2 regions of the Streptomyces sp. NBC_01341 genome follow, and region 2 is predicted to be linked to the other one. Evidence: riboswitches for the same ligand, from Rfam matches in the RefSeq annotation. Region 2 holds a riboswitch; the other holds the start of a gene.
What was found. A riboswitch is a leader RNA that binds a small molecule or an ion and turns the genes downstream of it on or off. The one in region 2 is predicted to bind cyclic di-AMP.
Positions count from the first base shown of each region.

Region 1: another riboswitch for cyclic di-AMP. It lies ahead of OG206_RS19535 (transglycosylase family protein); the one in region 2 lies ahead of OG206_RS04225 (M23 family metallopeptidase).

Region 1 covers NZ_CP108364.1:4,402,983-4,410,436, reverse strand. The annotation lists gene OG206_RS19555 (Ppx/GppA phosphatase family protein) at 1-165, opposite strand, end outside; gene OG206_RS19550 (DUF501 domain-containing protein) at 200-733, opposite strand; gene OG206_RS19545 (FtsB family cell division protein) at 828-1,298, opposite strand; gene eno (phosphopyruvate hydratase) at 1,393-2,679, opposite strand; gene OG206_RS19535 (transglycosylase family protein) at 3,007-3,693, opposite strand; cyclic di-AMP (ydaO/yuaA leader) riboswitch at 3,694-3,865, opposite strand; gene OG206_RS19530 (transglycosylase family protein) at 4,155-5,108, opposite strand; gene OG206_RS19525 (cytochrome P450 family protein) at 5,214-6,527, opposite strand; gene OG206_RS19520 (nucleoside triphosphate pyrophosphohydrolase) at 6,524-7,454, opposite strand, start outside.
Region 2 covers NZ_CP108364.1:939,313-946,766, forward strand. The annotation lists gene OG206_RS04210 (STM4012 family radical SAM protein) at 1-1,060, shown strand, start outside; gene OG206_RS04215 (STM4011 family radical SAM protein) at 1,069-2,010, shown strand; gene OG206_RS04220 (SGNH/GDSL hydrolase family protein) at 2,027-2,854, opposite strand; gene OG206_RS04225 (M23 family metallopeptidase) at 3,017-3,898, opposite strand; cyclic di-AMP (ydaO/yuaA leader) riboswitch at 3,903-4,062, opposite strand; gene OG206_RS04230 (tyrosine-protein phosphatase) at 4,474-5,298, shown strand; gene OG206_RS04235 (DUF6126 family protein) at 5,363-5,545, opposite strand; gene OG206_RS04240 (helix-turn-helix domain-containing protein) at 5,640-6,254, opposite strand; gene OG206_RS04245 (aspartate aminotransferase family protein) at 6,319-7,454, opposite strand, start outside.

The sequences.
Region 1 (7,454 bases), 3.5 Mb from region 2:
CAGGGCTTCGGGAGCCAGCCGCCCGGTGCGGTCGACGCCCTGCCCGAGGCGGACGATCCGCATGCGCCGGTCGAGCTCGGTGAACTGCCCGGTGGACGGCTCCACATCGGCGACGAGCAGACGGATGGAGTTGGTACCGCAGTCGATGGCGGCAACGCGGGTCATGGGGCTCCTGTGGTTGGACGGATACCGCGCGGGGTCACGACGCGTCGGTGTCGCCGCACGGCGTGACGCAGGGGCCCTTCGCCCACCACTCCGGCAGCATCGCGATCGCCTCGTCGCCCAGCGGGTTGACCCCGGGGCCGGCCGCCAGCGAGTGGCCGACCAGGACGTGCAGGCACTTCACGCGGTCCGGCATGCCGCCCGCGCTCGGGAAACCCTCCAGGACCTCGATGGCGTCACGCCGGGCGAGGTAGTCCTCGTGGGCCGCGCGGTAGGCGGCGGCCAGCTCGGGGTCCTCCGCCAGGCGCGCGGTCATCTCCTTCATGACCCCGTTGGCCTCCAGCGTGCCGATCGCGGAGGCGGCACGCGGGCACGACAGGTAGTACGTCGTCGGGAACGGCGTGCCGTCCTCCAGACGGGGCTGGGTCTCGACCACGTCCGGGTTGCCGCAGGGGCAGCGGTGCGCGATGGCGCGCAGCCCGCGCGGCGGGCGGCCGAGCTGGAGCTCGAACGCGGCGATGTCCGCAGGGGTGGGCGTGGTGGATTCGGTCTGCGGAGGGGGCGTGTCCATGCCTGCCTTGAATGTCATCGGTCGGTCTGTATGTGTCGGCGCGGGAGCGGGGCACGGTGTGTGCACCCGGACCAGAGCCGCTGCGGGGGCGGGGTCATTCGCGGTCGGCGCTGTCGACGCCGTCCCAGAGGTTGGAGTGCCAGGGCCGCCCGGTCGCCCCCGGATCACCGCGGCGCACCTCGGCCGTGTCGGGGTCGATCACCGTGAAGGCGGTCTCCCCCGGCACCACGTAGTGGAGGTGCTCGCGGGCCAGACGGCGGATGTACGCGTCGTCCTTGAGCCGCGCCTTCTCGTCGCGCAGCTCCTCGGTCCGCTGGCGCGCCTCCCTCGACAGCCTCTCCTGATCGGCGATCTGGTCGCGCTGGGAGATGTACTGCCGCATGGGGTACGCCAGGGCAACCACCAAGGAGCAGACGATCAGCGCCAGGAACGCCGCCCGCCCGGTGAGCCTGGAGCGGCGGGCCTGGCGGCGGTTCTGGGACCGGTAGACGCGGGCCGCCGTCTGCTCACCGAGCAGTCGCAGCCTGGTCGCGGTGGAGAACCGGTCGCGGTCCTTCCCGGCCATGTCTCACGCCTCCCCGTTACGCACGTACGTCCCCGCACACGGTACGGGACCGGATGCGGGGACGGACGGAGGCTGGTGCTCCGGACTCGGGCCGTCAGCTCTCGAAGCGGAACCGCGGGAACGCCGAACGGCCCGCGTACACCGCGGCGTCGTCGAGGATCTCCTCGATGCGCAGCAGCTGGTTGTACTTGGCGACACGGTCCGAGCGGGCCGGGGCGCCGGTCTTGATCTGGCCGCAGTTCACCGCGACCGCGAGGTCGGCGATGGTGACGTCCTCGGTCTCACCGGATCGGTGGGACATCATGCACTTGAAACCGTTGCGCTGGGCGAGCTCGACGGCGTCCAGGGTCTCGGTCAGCGAACCGATCTGGTTGACCTTGACGAGCAGGGCGTTGGCCGAGCCCTCCTCGATGCCGCGGGCGAGGCGCTCCGGGTTGGTCACGAACAGGTCGTCGCCGACGATCTGCACCTTGGAGCCCAGCTTGTCGGTGATGACCTTCCAGCCGGCCCAGTCGTCCTCGTACAGCGGGTCCTCGATGGAGACCAGCGGGTACGCGGAGACGAGCTCCTCGTAGTACTCGGTCATCTCGGCGGCCGAGCGGGACTTGCCCTCGAACTCGTAGACGCCGTCCTTGTAGAACTCGGACGCGGCGACGTCGAGCGCGAGCGCGATGTCGCGGCCCGGGACGTAACCGGCCTCCTTGACGGCCTCGAGGATGAGGTCGAGGGCGGCGCGGTTGGACTCGAGGTTGGGGGCGAAGCCGCCCTCGTCGCCGAGACCGGTGGAGAGGCCCTTGGTCTTCAGGACCTTCTTCAGCGTGTGGTAGATCTCCGCGCCCCAGCGAAGGGCCTCGGAGAAGGACTCGGCGCCGATCGGCGCGATCATGAACTCCTGGATGTCCACGTTGGAGTCGGCGTGGGAGCCGCCGTTCAGGATGTTCATCATCGGAACGGGCAGCAGGTGCGCGTTCGGGCCGCCGAGGTAGCGGAACAGCGGGAGGTCGGAGGCCTCGGACGCGGCGTGCGCCACGGCCAGCGAGACACCGAGGATGGCGTTGGCGCCGAGGGAGCCCTTGTTCTCGGTGGCGTCCAGGTCGAACATCGCCTGGTCGATGAGGCGCTGCTCGGTGGCGTCGTAACCGACGAGCTCCGGGCCGATCTGCTCGATCACGGCGAGGACGGCCTTCTCGACGCCCTTGCCCTGGTAGCGGTTGGGGTCGCCGTCGCGAAGCTCAATGGCCTCGAACGCACCGGTGGAGGCGCCGGACGGAACAGCAGCACGTCCCGTGCTGCCGTCGTCGAGGCCAACCTCGACCTCGACCGTGGGGTTGCCCCGGGAGTCGAGGATTTCCCTGGCTACGACGACGTCGATGGACGGCACGAGGCATCTCCTTCTGGGATATGACACTGGATGTGCAGGGTCACTGTGGCCTTGCGCCACGAGCCTAACCGGCTCGGCCCGCTCCGTCGGCCGTCCGCCCGTCCCCTGGGACGAAAAAGGACCCAAGGGCCTTCATTACGGGCAAAGCTCCAGATATTTACTGGCCAGTAACTACAACACTTGAACGCTTGCCCCCACAGGAGCCCCTCACGGGCCTCACCGTGGAGCCCCCTGGAACCCCCGGGCACGACCCCGGCCCGGCGCACAGGGGGGTGGGCGCGCCGGGCCGGGCCGTCGGGGCGGAGGAGGGCCCCGTACCGCTCGCGACTACTTCAGGTGGAGCTGCTGGCCCGGGAAGATCAGGTCGGCCTTGTCGACGATGTCGTCGTTCAGCTTGAACAGCTTCTGCCAGCCACCCTTGACCTTCTTCGCCTCGGCGATCTTGCTGAGGGTGTCGCCGGCCTTCACCTTGTACTCGCCGTCGCCCTTCTCGACCTTCTGGCCGGTCGGGGTGGTGACGGTCTCCTTGGGAGCCGTGCGCTTCTCGCTGCGCGAAGCGGGCTGCTCGGCCGTGCGCTCCGGCTGCGCCTTCGTCTCGGCCTTCGGCGCGGCGCCGGTGTCCACACCCGGGTCCACACCGTCGTTGGTCAGGCCGCCGGCACCGGCGCAGGCCCAGGCGCCCGGGCCCTGCAGGTCGAGGAGCTTCTCGGCGACGGCGATCTGCTGCCCCTTGGTGGCCAGGTCGGCGCGGGCCGCGTACTGCGTGCCACCGGCGGCCGCCCAGCTGGAGGCCGAGAACTGCAGGCCGCCGTAGTAGCCGTTGCCGGTGTTGATGGACCAGTTGCCACCGGACTCGCACTGGGCGACGGCGTCCCAGGTGTCGACGGAGGCAGCGGAAGCACCGGTCGCGCCCATCAGGGGGACGGCGATGGCCGCGCCGGTGACGCCCGCCAGGGTGGCGATGCGGACGGCCTTGGACGGGCTGCGGTGCTTGCCCTTGCTGGAAAGCAGCATGGTTCTCCTCACCGACGCCTACGAGGTGAGCTGTCGGGTTCGGGCCTGTGAGTTGCCCGGCCGACCGCACTCGCGGACGACTTCACCCCCAGCCGGTCCTCAGCCGTCTTCCGACGGCCGGGTTCCGGCACTTACCTGGGTCCCCCGCTCCTGCCTACGGCGCTTTACGCGTCGTTCCCCCCGACCGACGGCAGGATTCGGCGTGACGGTCGAAGGTGCCCGCGGTGCGAGCGGCTCCGACCGTAAACACACACAACCCCTACATTCAAAAATGGGCATAACGGTCAATCAGCGCCTTACCGAGCAGCGAGGGTGGCCGTTCGCGCAGGTCGGAGCGGATATGGACAGACCGGGCGTACATGACACGCCAGTTGAAGCAAAGAGACCCATGTCTCACTTACACATAAGTGGACATAGGCCTCTGAACTACCCCTGATTTCGGGGTGTTTTCGCGCTTTTGATCAGTTGGCGGCCGGGGTCTCCGCCTGCGTCCCGCTCGCGTCCGCGCCGAGGCCGAGACCGAGGTCCAGACTCTGGCCGGGAAGGATCAGGTCGGGGTCGGAGCCGAGCTCGTCCTTGTTGGCCTCGTAGAGCGCGGGCCAGCCACCGGGGAGTTCCTCCGTGTCGGCGATCGCCCAGAGGTTGTCGCCCTCCTGGACGGTGTAGGTCCCCTCCGCACCCTGACGCCCTTCGGACGCGCCCCGCGAGGCGTGCCTGCCCGATTCGCGCCCCTCGACCGCTCCGGACCCGGTGCCCGCCTCGGGAGCGGGCGTGCCGCGATGCTTCCCGGCCTTCACCCCGTCACCCTTCGAGGCTCCTGACGTCTCGGACGCCTCGGGGGACGGCGTGGCGGAAGGCGCAGTGCCGGACTTGTCCGCCTTGTTTCCCTTGTCGGCCTTGGCGTCGGACGCGCCCTTGCCCGCCTTGCCCTTCGCGCCCGCGTCGTCCGACTCCTCCGCGGAGGGGGTCGCGGACGGGGTCGCGGTGTCCGTCGGCTCGGCGGACGGCTCGTCGCCCGGGTCGATACCCGGCAGCGCCCCGTCGAGCGCCAGCCCGGAGATCACCGCACAGCTGGGCCACGCCTGGGGACCCTTGTCGTCCAGGACCTTCTCGGCGATGGCGATCTGCTGCGAGCGGCTCGCGAGGTCGGCGCGGGACGCGTACGCCGTGCCGCCGTAAGCGGACCAGGTGGCCTCGGAGAACTGCAGTCCCCCGTAGTAGCCGTTGCCGAGGTCGGCGCTCCATATGCCGCCGCTCTCGCACTCGGCGACGCGGTCCCACGTCGAGGCGTCTGCGGCCTGCGCGCCACCGGCACCGAGGAGCGGGATGGCAATCGCCGATCCTGTGACGCCTGCGGCGACGACGATGGCGGGTGCCTGACGAGGGCGACGGTGTCTGCCGTTCGCGGAGCCCATGGGATTGCCTTCCGTGTGACTGACATGTGACGGGTGAGTCGAACGGTGAACCTAGCTCTACTCGAACGTGTGTCACAAGTCGATGCAGCGGAGATCACGTGAAAGTCACAGAGTTGACAGAATGTCACCTTCCGCCGGTGTATGGCCGGGACCGAACTCCACGGGAAGCGTGCGCAGTCCACGCATGATGAGGCCTCCGCGCCACCGCACATCGGCATGATCGACGGCAAGCCGCAGGTCAGGGAGCCGTTTCAACAGGGTCGCCAGGGCGACCTGCCCTTCCAGGCGGGCCAGCGGCGCCCCCAGACAGTAGTGGATGCCGTGACCGTAACCGAGGTGCTGGTTGTCACTCCGAGCGAGATCCAGGGTGTCCGCATGCTGGAATCGCTCGGGGTCGCGGTCGGCCGCCGCGAGCACCACGAGGACGGGGTCCCCCGCCCCGATGACCTGCCCTCCCAGCGTCACGGGTTCGGTGGCGTAGCGCCATGTGGCGAGCTCCACCGGCCCGTCGTAGCGCAGCAGCTCCTCGATGCCCGTGGCGAGCAGCTCGGTCTCTCCCGCCGCCAGCGAGCGCTCCAGGCGCTCGCGCTGCGAGGGGTTGCGCAGCAGCGCGTAGAGCCCGTTGCCGATCAGGTTGACGGTCGTCTCGAAGCCGGCGAACAGCAGGATGAAGGCCATCGCCGCGGCCTCGTTCTCGGTGAGGTGCTCACCGTGGTCACTGGCCCTGATCAGGCCGGAGATGAGATCGTCGCCGGGATTCTCCCGTTTGCGGTGGATGAGTTCGGCGAGGTAACCGCGCATCTTCTTGACCGACCTGGCCACCCCGCCCCGCGGGCCGCCGCCGTGGCGGATCATCATCCCCGCCCAGTCCCGGAAGTCGTCCTGGTCCTCCCGAGGCACCCCCAGCAGGTCGCAGATCGCGTAGATGGGCAGCGGGAAGGCGAAGTCGTGGATGAGGTCCGCCTTCCCCTCCTCGATGAACGAATCGATGAGGCTGTCCGTCAGTTCCTGCACCCGCGGCGCGAACTCGGCGACCCGGCGCGGGGTGAACGCCTTGGACACGAGCCGGCGCAGCCGGGTGTGGTCCGGCGGATCGATGTTCAGCAGATGCGTCATCAGCTCAGCCTTGCGCTCACCCGGGATGCCCGTCTTCCCCTTGGCGTTCGCCGGCCCGGCGTGGTGGGCCGGGTTCTTGGAGAGCCGGGTGTCCGCGAGTGCCTGTCTGGCATCCGCGTACCGGGTGACCAGCCATGCCTCCACCCCACTGGGCAGCGCCGTGCGGTGCACCGGGCTGTTCTCGCGCAGCCAGGCGTAGGCGGGGTAGGGGTCGGTGGCGAACTCCCAGGTGAAGAGTTCGGGTCCGGCCGCGGGTCCGGAGGGGGTTGCGGAGGAGGAGGGGGTTGCGGGGCCGTCGTTCACTGCTGGAGGCCGTCCGTCGCGCCGTCGAGCCCTTCGGCTGCCCTGATGGCGTCACGGTAGGCGCGCGCGGCGGCGCGCAGGGCGGCCTCCGGGTCGACGCCGTCCTGTTCGGCCCGCACGGCGAGGGCGAGCAGCTGGTAACCGATCCCGTCGCCCTCGGGGACCGCGGTTCCGAGACCCGCCGCACGGACCCTGCTTCCGAGTTTGGCGGCGAGCGCCAGACCGGGCTGGCCGAGCGGCACTCCGTCGGTGACCGAGGCACGCTGCTTCTCGATCGCCTTCGTACGCAGCCAGTGCGCGTGGACGTCCTCCGGGGTCTCGGCGGTCTCGTCGCCGAACACGTGCGGATGGCGGTGGATCAGCTTCTCGACGATCGTCGCCGCGACGTCGTCGATACCGAAGGGCTCCTCCGGGTCCTCCTCGGCGATGCGCGCGTGGAAGACGACCTGGAGCAGTACGTCGCCGAGCTCCTCGCGCAGCTCCTCGCGGTCGCCGTCCTCGATGGCCTCGACCAGCTCGTACGCCTCCTCGATGGCGTACTTCGCCAGGCCCCCGTGGGTCTTCTGCGAGGTCCACGGGCATTCGAGCCGGATCCGGTCCATCACCTGGACCAGGTCCAGGAGCCGGGCGCCGGGCAGGTCGTACGAACCGGGCAGCAGCTCCAGGTCCGGCATCTGCACCCGGCCGGACCCGCCCAGCCGGGCCAGTCCGTCGGTGAGCGCCTGATCACCCTCGCCGCCGACCATCACCACGACGGTCCGGCCGCCCGCGCAGTCGTCCACCAGTTCCCCGGCCGACGGCGAGGCGTGCTCGGCCGCGACTCCCGCCTCCCGCAGGTACGGCAGCTGCGGGTGGTCCCGCTCGGGGCACAGCACCTTGTCGGCAGCGCGCAGCGTCTGCCAGGCGGGCCAGGACAGCAGACCGGGG
Region 2 (7,454 bases):
GGCGGCGGCGTTCGGCGGCGGCACTCCCACCTACCTCGACGCCGGGGAGCTGGAGCGCCTCTGCGACATCACGGAGAAGAGGATGGGCGCCGATCTCCGCTCCATTCCCCTGTCGGTGGAGACCTCACCGTCGACCGCGACCGCGGACCGGCTGTCCGTCCTGGCCGACCGTGGAGCCACCAGGATCAGCATCGGCGTACAGAGTTTCGTGGATGCCGAGGCTCGCGCGGCGGTGCGCCCTCAGCACCGGTCCGAGGTGGAGGCCGCCCTCGGCCGCATCCGTGAGGCAGGCGTCCCGGTACTCAACATCGACCTGATCTACGGCATGGACGGCCAGACGGAGACGAGCTGGCGCACCTCGTTGGACGCAGCTCTCGCCTGGCGCCCGGAGGAGCTGTACCTCTACCCGCTGTACGTGCGGCCGCTGACCGGCCTCGGGCGCCGGAGCGCCGGAACCGTGGCCGGGACGGGGCCCGCTCCGGACGCCGCCTGGGACGAACAGCGGCTCCGGCTGTACCGCTCGGGCCGGGACCACCTCCTGGCGCACGGCTACGAGCAGGTGTCGATGCGGATGTTCCGCCGCGGGGACGCCACGCCGACGGGGCCGGAGGACTACGCCTGTCAGACCGACGGCATGATCGGGCTGGGCTGCGGGGCCCGGTCGTACACCTCCTCCCTCCACTACTCCTTCGACTACGCCGTGGAGATGCGGGAGGTCAGGGGCATCATCGACGGCTTCACCGCCACGGCGGACTTCTCCCGGGCGGAGGTCGGCCGCTACGTCGACGAGGGCGAGGCACGCAGGCGGCATCTGCTGCAGTCGCTCCTCCAGGCCCGGGGCATGAGGACCGCCGAGTACCGCGACCGATTCGGTGCCGATCCGTACGCCGACTTCCGCGCCGAGCTGGAACTCTTCGCCACGCGCGGCTGGCTCGACGGCACCACGGACCCTGGCCTGCTGCGTCTCTCCCCCGAGGGGCTGGCCCACTCCGACGCGCTCGGGCCGGAGCTGTTCTCCCCGGAGGTACGGGCCGCGATGGCCGCGTACGAGGCGAAGTGAGCCGGCCGGTGGGCAAGGACCTGACCATCCTGTACCGGGGCCCGCTGGCCTCGTGCGACTACGACTGCCCGTACTGCCCGTTCGCCAAGCGTCGGGACAGCGGTGAGCGGCTGCGCGCGGACCGTGCGGCCCTGGAGCGCTTCACCGGCTGGGCCGCCGCGCAGTCGGGCGACCGGCTGTCGGTGCTGTTCACGCCGTGGGGCGAGGCGCTGGTCCGTTCCTGGTACCGGCGGGCACTCGTCGAGCTGTCCCGCCTGCCGCACATCGCGAGGGTCGCCGTCCAGACCAATCTGAGCGGCCGTACGGCGTGGCTGGCGGAGGCGGAGCGGGACAAGGTCGCTCTGTGGTGCACCTACCACCCGGGCCAGACGCCGTACGAGCGGTTCCTCGGCCGGTGCCGGGAGCTCACGGCACTGGGGGTGCGCCACAGCGTAGGGATCGTCGGTCTGCACGAGCACCTGGCCGAGGCCCGCCGGCTGCGCGCCGCGCTGCCTCCGGAGGTCTACCTCTGGGTCAACGCCGCCGAGGGGCACACCTATACGGACGAGGAGGCGGCCGACTGGACGGCACTGGACCCGCTGTTCCCGTACAGCAGGCACCCCCACCGCTCGGCGGGTCTGCCCTGCCGGACCGGTGAGTCGGTCGTCTCGGTGGACGGCGACGGGACGGTACGGCGCTGCCACTTCGTCCGCGCCGAGCTCGGCAACCTCTACGACGGCAGTTACCGTGACGCCCTCGGTCCGCGCGGCTGCCCGCTCGACGTGTGCGACTGTCACATCGGCTACGTGCACCTGGAGACGCTGCCGCTGTACGACGTCTTCGCGGGCGGCGTTCTGGAGCGGATACCCGCCCGCCCGGTGCGAATGCCCGCTCCGGACGGGCTCGCGTCCGCTCCGCTCGTGTCCGCGGATCCGGCCCGGCCGCTCCTGCCCTTCGTCAGCGGCCGCTGAGGATCCGGGCGGCCCGTCACAGTGGCAGCAGGTCCGGGCGTTTGGCCTCCACGTGGTCTCCGGAGGACTCACCGCGCAGCCGTCGTCCGATCCACGGGACGAGGTACTCCCGTGCCCAGTTGATGTTGTCGCGGCGCACTTCCAGGGTGCCCCTCTGTGCCTGCGGGGGCCACGCCTGGTCGGGGTCGGCCGGCACGTCGAGTCCGAGGACCTGGGCGGCGCGGAGCGCGACCCGGGTGTGTCCCTCGGGCGAGAGGTGCAGCCGGTCGTTGTCCCAGGCCCTCCGGTCCTGAACGGACCTCAGGGACCACAGGTCGAGAACAGGGCAGTCGTACCGGTCGGCGATGGACCGGACGTGTGCGGTGTAGGTGGCGATCTTGCCACGCAGGTGCCGGAGCACCGGGATGCCGCGGGTGTCGAAGCCGGTGGTCACCATGACGGTGCCGACGGCCTGGGTGAGGTCGGCCACCGCGCGCTCGAAGCGCTCGGCCACGTCGTCCGGGTTCGAGCCCGGGCGGAGGATGTCGTTGCCGCCCGCGCAGAAGCTGACCAGATCGGGGGCCAGCTGTTTCGCGCGGGGTACCTGTTCCTCGACTATCTGGTCGAGGAGTCGTCCGCGTACGGCGAGATTGGCGTACCGGAAGATTCCGTGCGGGTCGTCCACCGGGCCGGCCATCGCGTCGGGGACCGGGAGCTGGTCCGCGAGGAGGACGGCGAAACGGTCCGCCCAGCCGACGAGCCTCCCGTCCGGGCCGGGGTCGCCCACACCCTCGGTGAAACTGTCGCCAATCGCTGCGTACGACCCGATGATGACGTGTTGTTTGTTTCTCGAATCGTCTGCCACAAGGGCTTATCCTGCACCCTCGAATGTGACCTACGCGACCGCAATAGGGGGTTGACGGGTGGTGAGAAAGACCACCCGGTCAGGTTTTGGTAAAGCCGGAATAAGCGGAGGGGCGATGCGCCGCGGCGCATCGCCCCTCTCTCGACCTCTGGGTCAGGTCCCTCAGATGGAGACGCCGTGCGAACGCAGGTAGGCGATCGGGTCGACGTCCGAGCCGTAGCTCGGGCCGGTGCGGACCTCGAAGTGGAGGTGCGGGCCGGTGGAGTTCCCGGTGGTTCCGGAGAGACCGATCTGCTGGCCGCCGGTGACGGTCTGACCGGCCGAGACCTCGAGCGAGGACAGGTGCGCGTACTGGGAGTACATGCCGTCGCTGTGCTGGATGACGATCTCGTTGCCGTACGCCCCGCTCCACCCGGCGGAGACCACGGTGCCCGGGCCGATCGAGCGGACGCTGGTGCCCGAGGCGGCCTGGAAGTCGGAACCTGTGTGGTAGCCGCTGGCCCAGCTGGCGCCTGCCACGTGGTACTGGGTGGTGACCGTGGGGTTCTCGACCGGGGCCGCCCAGCCGGAGGCGGTGCTCTCCGACGCGGCGGCCTTCTCGGCGGCGGGCGCGGCCTTCGTGGCCGGCTTCGTCTCGGCCTGCGCGTGCGTGGCGGCCGTCGGCTTCCCGGCGGTGCCGGATGCCTTGGCGCCGAGGGTCAGCTTCATGCCCGGGACGATGAGGCCGGGGTTGTCGCCGATGACGTCGCGGTTGTCCTTGTACAGCTTCTGCCAGCCACCCTTGATCTTCTTGGCGGTGGCGATTTTCGCGAGGTTGTCGCCGGACACCACGGTGTAGGTCTTCGGGGAGTCCTTCGCTACGGCGGCGGGCGCGCTCCGGGTGACGGCAGCGGACTTCGCCGCGGGGGACGCCGGTTCCGCCGCGTGGGCACCGGTGGCGCCGATCAGCGGGAGGGCGAGTACGGCGCCGCCGGCCCCTGCGGCAAGGATGCCGCGGGAGAGCGGACCGGACTTCTTGCGACGGTGCTTGCCTGTTGCGGGCATGGGGAGTTCCTCTCCGGCGCCTGCGAGGTGAGCTGTCGGGTTCGGGCTGGAGATGCCCGGCCGCGTGGTGACGCGTCTTGACCCCGAGCCGTTCCGGATCGCTCCGGCCGGCGACTTACCTGGTTCCCCCGCTCCTGCCACACGTGAGTCGGTGCGGATTCCGGGCGGCGGCAGGATTCGGCGTTCCGTCCGGATTGACCGTGACCGTAGGCGAGCGAGGACGCGGGTAACAAGCCTCGGATTCCCGAGCGGAATCCCCGATTCAATTCCGTTACAGAATTACCGTCACACTCCGTGGATTACGGATCTTGGCTTTCCGTAAGGCGTCCGGAATACTCACAGGCGCCTTCACCACACACCGTCACGGATATGATCCCGCTCACCCGCGTCCCCCCACGTCCCGCACAAGTGGGGCATGTTCCATTAAATGCACCAATACGGACACCACGTGCCCACCCCTCCCCCGTCGGCCGATACGACAGGGACGCGACGCATGCGCGATGCAGCCATGTCGTATCGTCGCGAGCGTGCCCCGTCGGCGAGCGGCGCCGGCACCAGACCCTCCAGGAGCCCTTGTGACGCAGCTGCCAGAGGTCCCCCCGGCCGGCCCCGAGCCGACGGAGGTGGACCTGACCGGTGTCCGCAACTTCCGCGACGTCGGCGGGCTGCCGACGAGCGACGGCCGCACCGTGCGCTCCGGGCGCCTCTTCCGCAGCGGTCACCTGGCCCACGCCACCGAGGCCGACGCCGCGTTCCTCGCCGGACTGGGCCTGCACACGATCTTCGACTTCCGCAACGCCGCCGACCACAAACTCGACGGATACGACGTGGACCTGCCCGGCGTCAGGAATGTCAGCATTCCGCTCTCCGACCCCGCCGACGGCGCGGAGTTCTGGCGACTGGTCCGCGACGGGAACATCCAGCAGCTGCGCTCGATCCTGGCCGACGGCAAGGGCACTGAACGCATGGTCCTGTCCTACCGCTCGATCATCACGGACCGGACCGCCGAGCACAGCCGGGTCCTGCACGCACTCGCCGAGGACAGTGTTCCCGCGCTGATGCACTGCGCTGCGGGCAAGGACCGGGCGGGCCTGTCGGTCGCGGTCTCGCTGCTGGCGGTCGGCGTCGAGAAGGACGCGATCGAGGCCGACTACCTCAAGTCCAACGACGCCCACCGCCGCTACAAGGTCCGCCGCAGCGACACGTCACCGGTGGGCATGTCCGACGAGGTCATGGAACTGCTCAACCCGCTCTTCGGCGCACACCGCGAATATCTCGACGCGGCGTTCGCCGCGATCGAGGAGACCTGGGGCAGCACCGACCGCTATCTCCGCGAAGGGCTGAAGATCAGCCACGAGACGCGCGACAAGCTGCGCGTACGCCTCGTCGAGGGCGCCTGACGGCGGTGGCCGGGCCCGGCCCGGCACGAAGAGGAGCGGGCCGGGCCGGGCCCGGCGTCGGCGTTCAGCCCTTGCCCGCCACGGTGAAGAGGAGAAAGAGAAATGCCGCGACGACGTGCCCGGCCACCAGGTAGGCGATGAGCCGGATGACCACCCCGCGGGGCATCCGCTTCTCCTGCGTGTCCCCGTCGTCGTCCCCGCGCCGGGTGCGCGGGGTGAGCGGGTCGTAGTACTCAGAATCGGACATGACAGTCCTTCCTTGCGGCCCTTCGGGGCCGGGGCGACGGCACTCGGGCCGCCATGGGCAGTCCGGGCCGGAACGGAAACAGGGGTGCGCGGGATCAGAGCCGGACGGCGGGGCCCAGGCACAGCTCGGCGGCCGGGCTCTGGAGCAGCGTGTGGACGAACAGCAGCCGGGCCCCGCCACGCCCGAGGGCTGCGATCCGGTGCGGGGTGAGGGAGTCGAAGTGCGCGCTGTCGCCAGGATCGAGGTCGTGCACGGTTTCCCCGAGGACGACCCCGAGGCGGCCGTCGAGGACGTACAGCCACTCCTCACCGGGGTGGACGCGCACGAGTTCGCTCTCGGTACCGTAGGGGACGTGGACGCGCAGCGCCTGCATGGCGCGTCCCGAGCCGCCCGCCTGCTGGTAGAGCCAGCCGCCGGACCCGTCGCCGGGAGCATCGCCGATCGGCCCGCCACGGACGATCGCGTCACGTTCGGGCGGCATCTCCCCCAGGAGCTCGGAGACGGTCGTACCGTAGATCCGGCCGAGACCGAGCAGCATCGGCAGCGACGGCTGCCTGCGGCCGGTCTCGAGCCGGGACAGGTGGGCCGGAGAGAGTCCGGCCCGCCCGGCAGCGCTCTCCAGGGTCAGACCGCGGTCGCGGCGTAGTTCGCGCAGGCGTGGCGCGACTCCCGGAAGGTCGTCGGCCACCCCTCCGTCAGGAGGATTCATACTCCCATTGGGCCAGGAACTTTCCCCTGAGGCAAATTATTTGCCTCAGGGGCAAAACACTGGCTCAACGGTTCGCGGCGGCCTGTTTCACCAGCGTCCTGCCGAAGTCCCACATCAGCCCGTTGCCACTGTGCGCGTCGTCCATGACCGCAGTGAACGCGGCCACGAAGCGTTCCACCTCGGGCTCCGCGATGACCAGGGGCGGAATCAGCTTGATCACCTCCAGGTGGTCGCCGGAGACCTGGGTGAGGATGCGGTGCTTCCGCAGCAGCGGCACCACCACCATCTGCGCGAACAGTCCCTTCCGGGCCGCCTGCAGCATCGTCCAGCGGCTGCGCAGCCTCAGGGACGACGGCCGCCCGAACTCGATCCCGACCATCAGCCCCCGCCCCCGCACCTCGTGCAGCAGCTCGTAGCGGCCGACCAGCGCGGCGAGCCGTTGGCGCAGCAGGTCGCCTGTGCGGCGGGCGTTCGCGACGGTCTCCTCCTGTTCCATCACGGAGAGGACGGCGAGCCCGGCCGCCATGGCCTGGGCGTTGGATCCGAAGCTGGCGGAGTGGACGAGGACACGGTCCATGGAGGAGTAGACACGCTTGAAGATCCAGTCCTTGCCGAGCGTCGCACCCACGGGGACGTACCCGCCGGAGAGCGCCTTGGCAACGCAGAGAAGGTCCGGCTCGACCCCCTCCTCGTGCTGGTACGCGTAGAAGTCCCCCGTCCTGCCGAGCCCGGTCTGCACCTCGTCCACGATGAGCAGGGCCTTGTGCCGGCGGAGCAGTTCCTGCGCCTCCCGGAGGAATCCGGGAGGCGCGGCGTGCACGCCCTTGCCCTGGATCGGCTCCACGATCAGCCCGGCCACGTCCCCGCGCTTCAGCTCGCGCCGCAGCGCGTCGAGGTCGCCCAGCGCGATGGCGGTGTCAGGCAGCAGGGGCGCGAAGCCGTCCCTGAACCCCTTCTCCCCGTTCACCGAGAGCGACCCCGTCGTCAGCCCGTGGAAGGCGTGGCCGCAGTAGAGGATCCGTGGCCTGCCGGTGGCGTACCTGGCGAACTTCAGCGCGGTCTCGACCGCCTCCGTGCCGCTGTTGCCGAAGAAGACCCGGTCCAGGTGCGGACTGTGCACCAGCAGTCTCTCGGCGAGCAGTCCGGGCAGCGGCTGGCAGTCGAACCGGGTGAGGTCCGCGAGCGAGGCGTCCAGGACGT